DNA from 2 places in the Marisediminitalea sp. genome. Region 1 is predicted to be linked to the other one. Evidence: predicted binding sites of a transcription regulator. Region 1 holds the regulator's gene; the other holds the start of a gene.
What was found. The regulator FNR, encoded in region 1, switches genes on or off when oxygen is low (the NO sensors DNR and NnrR bind a similar motif). The targets are predictions, from matches to a motif close to TTGATCTAGATCAA.
Positions count from the first base shown of each region.

Region 2: ccoG (cytochrome c oxidase accessory protein CcoG) is a predicted target of FNR. The motif match lies at 1,544-1,557, and genes of this name have one in related genera.

Region 1 is NZ_CFIDRX010000052.1:15,306-18,450, reverse strand. It holds gene AC4MRN_RS08825 (heavy metal translocating P-type ATPase) at 1-69, shown strand, start outside; gene ccoS (cbb3-type cytochrome oxidase assembly protein CcoS) at 79-303, shown strand; gene AC4MRN_RS08815 (sulfite exporter TauE/SafE family protein) at 296-964, shown strand; gene fnr (fumarate/nitrate reduction transcriptional regulator Fnr) at 993-1,730, shown strand; gene uspE (universal stress protein UspE) at 1,822-2,742, shown strand; gene ttcA (tRNA 2-thiocytidine(32) synthetase TtcA) at 2,851-3,145, shown strand, end outside.
Region 2 is NZ_CFIDRX010000003.1:30,902-34,046, forward strand. It holds gene AC4MRN_RS00925 (serine/threonine protein kinase) at 1-29, opposite strand, end outside; gene ccoG (cytochrome c oxidase accessory protein CcoG) at 41-1,474, opposite strand; gene AC4MRN_RS00935 (hypothetical protein) at 1,912-2,304, shown strand; gene AC4MRN_RS00940 (DUF3016 domain-containing protein) at 2,442-2,981, shown strand.

The DNA of each region.
Region 1 (3,145 bases):
ATGGCCGTGATTGGGATGTCACTTAGTAGTATCATAGTGGTTACCAATTCTACCCGGCTGTTGAAATAAGAGCATATTGTGAGCATTATCTACGTCCTCATTCCCTTGGCTATTCTATTAGTTGCGTTGGCTATCGGTATCTTTTTCTGGGCGGTTCGCTCAAATCAGTTTGACGACCTTGAGCGTCAGGGTTACAGCATCTTGTTCGATGACGACCTGGCTGACGACAAACAAACTGAACAGCAAGACCCCAAATCCGCTCCGCCAGCAGAACAGCAAACAAAAACAAGCACACATGACTGAGTTTTCGTTACTGTCTGCCTTTATGGTAGGGATTGCAGGCTCAGTGCATTGCTTTGGCATGTGTGGCGGCTTTGCCGGTGCGCTGACAGCCGCCATACCACAAGGTAAGTCTCCGACGCCGTTTGTTTTCAGTTACAACGCAGGCAGAATACTAAGTTATACCCTTGCCGGTGCAGTAACCGGGGCCCTTGGCAGCATTGCGCAAAGCTCAGTAAAGTCCCTATTGGTAGGTTTTCAGTTGTTTAGTGCCTTTATGCTGATTGCGATGGCACTTTACCTGGCGCAATGGTGGCGTGGGCTGGCGAAAGTCGAAACACTCGGGCGTGGTTTATGGCAATGCTTGCAGCCATTGTCCAAACGTTTTTTACCCTTTAAAAGTCCGTTATCGGCACTACCGTATGGCATAATTTGGGGGTGGTTACCCTGTGGCTTAGTCTATTCAACGTTAACCTGGTCGTTGTCTGCAGGCACCGCATTGCAAGGTGCACTATTGATGATGGCGTTTGGCCTTGGTACCCTGCCCGCTTTGTTTGCAGTGAGTTTTAGCGCTAATGGCATACTGGCCTTGTTGCGAACACCACGTACCCGGACATTCATTGCGGTTACGTTAATTATATATGCGATTTTCTTGATTTATCGCACTGTAAATAGTATTAGTTAGGCCTACGTTTACACGGAGACGTTGCATTATGTCAAAAGGTTCAGAATTCTCTATTCATTGTCAGAGCTGCAGTTTTAGCCACTTGTGTTTGCCTGTTTCTCTGAACAAGACAGAACTGGACTCGCTGGATGACATTATCGAGCGCAAAAAGCCGCTTCACAAGCACGACAAGCTTGTAAAGGCCGGTGATACCTTCACTTCACTCTACGCTGTGCGTGCGGGCTCGTTCAAATCATTTGTGAGCAGCAAAGACGGCGAAGAACAAATCATTGGCTTTCATTTCCCCGGCGATATCATTGGGTTCGATGCCCTTCGCGGCAATACTCACCAGAGTTACGCGCAAGCGCTCGAAACGGCCATGGTATGCGAACTGCCTTATGAAACCCTCGATAAAATGGCCGTACAATTCCCTAAATTGCGCCACCAGATCATGAGTTTTATGAGTGCTGAAATTAAACACGATCACGACCTGATGATGCTGTTAAATAAACGCACTGCCGAAGAGCGTTTAATCTATTTCCTGGCGCATCTGTCCAAACGTTTTGAAGAGCGCGGTTTCTCGCCACGTCAATTCAACCTGAGCATGACCCGAAATGAAATTGGTAACTACCTTGGTTTAACGGTAGAAACTATCTCTCGTTTACTTACGCGCTTCCAAAAAGAAGGCATTATCCAGGTAGAAGGCAAACTCATTACGATTCTCGATTTCGAATCGATGGACGCTAAGCTCCACAGCATGGACATTCCTACTACCACAGTGGATTAATCCCATCCGTTGATCCACCGCAACATCAAAAACTGGTGAAGATGGCACTCTGGGCATACACTCATAATGAGCACTTTGTCTGGAGGCTGTCATGATCAATTACACACATATACTTGCCGTTGTAGAATCCGAGCGCGAAACACAGCCAGCCCTGTCGAGAGCCGTCGAGCTGGCAGGCAAAACCGGCGCCAGTATTACCGCATTCATGACTATCTACGATTTTTCCTATGAAATGACGACCATGTTGTCGGGAGAAGAACGTGAAGCAATGCGAGCCGCGGTTGTGAAAGAGCGCACTGAATGGCTTACGCAACAGCTTGCTGACTACTCAGGCAATATTCAGGCTGTTGTGGAATGGGATAATCGGCCGTATGAAGCCATCATCCGTCATGCTATTAATGATAAGGCCGATATTGTAGTAAAAGCCACGCGTTCCCACGACGATCTTCGCTCAGTCATTTTCACCCCCACTGACTGGCATTTGGTACGCAAATGCCCCACTCCTGTGTTGTTGGTGAAAGACCACGACTGGCCGGCTGATGGTAATATTATTGCAGCAGTGAATGTGGGTACAGAGGATCGCGAGCACGCACAACTCAACGACAAAATTACCGAAATTGCCCAGGATTACGCAAAATTACTGAGCGGTCATGTGCATTTGGCGAATAGCTATCCCGGCACCCCCCTTAATATTGCCATTGAAGTGCCTGAGTTTGATCCGGAAAGTTACAATGCGTCGGTGAAGAATCACCACCTTGAAGAAATGGAGAGGCACAGCACACGGTTTGGCATCCCGTTGGACAATTGTCATGTGAAAGAAGGGCTACCAGAAAAAGTCATCCCGTTTGTCGCTAAAAACATTGACGCAGAGCTGGTTATTATTGGCACAGTAGGCCGAGTGGGTATTTCAGCTGCATTAATTGGCAACACAGCGGAACACGTCATTGATGAGCTTAACTGCGACGTCTTGGCTATTAAACCTGACGGATTTGAATCGCCGGTAAGGTTATAACCCTTACTGGCGTTTAACATATCCTGAGCACTGTCTGCATAGCGATTCTTCTATGCACATAATGATGGTGATACAATAGTGGCTGAGCAGTTACAGGTCGCTAGATTAATGAGTTTACAGGTCAATTCTTTGGGCACGGTTGCACCGTCTCAGTCCAAACAAAAATACAATTTCAACAAGCTTCAGAAACGGTTGCGTCGCAACGTTGGCAAAGCTATCGATGACTTTGGCATGATAGAACATGGCGATAAGGTCATGGTGTGCCTGTCTGGCGGCAAAGACAGTTATACCCTGTTAGACATTCTCATGTATCTTCAGCGTATTGCGCCAATTACGTTCGACATTGTGGCGGTAAACCTCGACCAAAAGCAGCCAGGCTTCCCTGAGCATGTGCTTCCCGACT
Region 2 (3,145 bases), on a different contig from region 1:
GACAGCGCAGAAAAAGTAAAGTCACTCACAGAATAATTGGTTACCGATAGAGGAATTTCGTTGGTTCAAGGACCTCTACGATACTGCTATCCTGGTCGGTAGTCGAGACATGGAAGTAGATTTCGGTAACCCGGCCGTCAAGGTTGTACGGATCGGTTGCGATGGATACCGGTAGACTAAACACTTCACCCCCATCCACAGTGACGACCTGTTCGCCAATAAATTCGTACTCTGGCAAGCCTTCGACCTTGATCGTATAGGTATACTCAGTCTGGGATTTGTTGAGTACTTTCAAGGTGTAAACATTTTCAATTAAGCCGTCGTTATTTTCGCGGTACAGGGAGTTGCGGTCGCGAATAATATCAACTTCAAGCGGAATACGGGTGGCAATGTCGGCGATCAGCAGCCCTACCATCACCAGCAGAACCACAAAGTACCCAATGAGTTTGGGGCGCACGATATGTGTGGTGCCACCATTGAGCTGATGCTCAGAGGTAAAGCTGATCAGGCCCTTGGGGTAGTCCATTTTTTCCATTACGCCGTTACAGGCATCCACACACGCACCGCAGTTTATACACTCATATTGCAGACCGTTGCGAATATCGATGCCGGTCGGGCACACCTGCACACACAAGTTGCAGTCAATACAGTCTCCCAGGCCTTTTTCTGCCAAATCAGTGTGCGCCAGTTTACGAGGGCGCGGGCCGCGCTTCTCGCCCCGGGTAGGATCATAGGAAACCGTAAAGGTATCTTTGTCGAACATAGCAGACTGGAAGCGGGCGTAAGGGCACATGTGCGTGCACATGATTTCGCGCATCCAGCCGGCATTGCCGTAAGTACAAACGGTAAAAAACAGTATAGAAAACGTTGCCCAGAAGCTCGCGTTAAACGTAAAGAAGTCAATGAAAAGCGGGCCGATAGGGGTAAAGTAGCCAACAAACGTTAAGGCCGTTAACAGGGCTACCAGGACCCAGGCAGTATGTTTAGCCGTTTTGCGCAGAAACTTGTCAGCATCCATGGGGCGTTCGTCAAGTTTGATACGCTTGTTGCGATTGCCCTCAAATTTTTCTTCAAACCACACGTAAATATAAGTCCAGGTGGTTTGCGGACACATAAAGCCACACCAAACACGACCGGCAAAGGTGGTAACGAAGAACAGGGCAAAGGCAGAGACAATAAAGATGTAAGCCAGCAATGTCAGGTCTTGAGGCCACAGTGTTAGCGAGAAGATCGTAAAGCGTTGGTCAATAATATCCAGCAGTATTGCCTGATGACCGTCGTATTGAATCCACGGAAAAACCGCAAATATGGCAATAAAGAAGAAACCAAATAAACGCCTGAAGTTCTCAAGAGGTCCTTGAACCGCTCGTACGTAAATACGGCTGCGAGGCGTGTATTTCTTTGCCTCTTTACTCCCCTCGGGTTTGTGAACTTTTACCGGAGTAACGTTTTTCACCGGAATTTCATCGTTCATTTGACTACCTTTTTTAAAACAGAAATCGAAGAATGCGGCAGCAGTATACCAACAACATATTAATTTTAATTAATATAGATCAAGTCCACTGTGTTCAGATTAGCTTGCGAAGCAGACTGGTAAGTCAGAGGCTTGCTGTTGGTCATGACTTAAGTGTAGACCAAGCGCATCGTTCCCTCTATGCCACAATGGTATCAATAGCGCAGTGCTTGTGGCCAGCTTATGCGCTGTGTCGCTGAAATTATAAGGTGCTCTGACCGTGAACGATTTACCGGTTATTGAAGAAAACTATAACTAGGTATAAATCAAACAACGTATTCAGGTGAGAGAATGTAATAGAGTCAATACCGTTGACCTGGCTATATGTTTTGAGGCGCGCATCAGCGCGCTGATTTTTCCAGGTAACCTGATGCTTATAACTGGAGACCAATACTCACATGTTTCGTTCATTTGCCATCGCTTTAGAAGTCGCGGTGTTGGTGGTGATTTTACAGCTGCCATTTGTTCAGTATTTGCTGTCAGATGTGCAGGAGACTGTAAGTGAATGGATGACCGAAATTGCCCAACGAGAAGAACGCGAACAACTCGCGGATATTTCTGCCAACCTGCAAGGTCAAATCGACGCTATGCGTCCTTATCAACAAGAGTATGTTGCAACCATTCTGTCGTCACGCCTGCAACTCATAAAGTTTTATGACAATTATTGTGTGAATGATGATCGTAACCCTTATGTGTACGGCGCGACTCTGCATTTATTCTGTCAGGAAATAAAACAGTCGCCATTGTATTATCAGGGCAGTGGGGAAGAGCGTTTGACAGCGTCGAAATAACCCAATAGAGCAATATGCTACTCGTTCATGTTCTGTTAAGGATAAATAGTTGACACTGGAAGCCGAAAACATACACTTTGGTAGTAGAGTTCGAGGTGCTTGTTGAGAAGTCTGATTTTCAGAACGGGAGAGCGATCATGCGTAAACTGGCTACAACTTTATTATTGTCTGCAACCGCAGCGTGTTCTCTGGCCGCTGTGGCTGGTACTGAAGCTGACGGCAACGACGCCCAAACCAGTAATGTAGAAATAACCTGGGAAGATCCCAAGTCATACACAGACGTACGCCCAAGTAATGAATCCCGGGTACGGTTTCGCAACCGTGTAATGCGGGAACTCGGCGAATATTTTGAAGAGCTGGCTGAGTCATTGCCAGAAGGGCAGCAACTGTCGATAAATGTGACCAATGTGGATTTGGCCGGGCATGTTTGGCCAACGTTTGGCGGTGGGGCAGTGGATATCCGCATAATCAGAGACCTGGATATTCCCAGAATGACATTTAGTTACTCACTTACTGAAAACGATGAAGTGATTAAAACGGCGGATGTGTCATTAAAAGACATGGCTTTTATGAATCGTGCAACGAACATCCGCCATAATGATGCATTGCGCTATGAAAAAGTCATGCTAAAGCGCTGGTTTGACAAAGAATTTGCTGACTCATTAGTCAAATCCTGATTTCAGATTCTGTATTGTGGCGCCGTTCTGGCGCCACGCTTATAACCATTTCTATTGGTCTTACCACATTTCCACAAAAAATATTCTTAACCATTGATTTCGGATGGTGTCAGCTTTTTTTACGTTTTCTCCCCAAATTAGCCTGACTGATAACTGTTTATTTC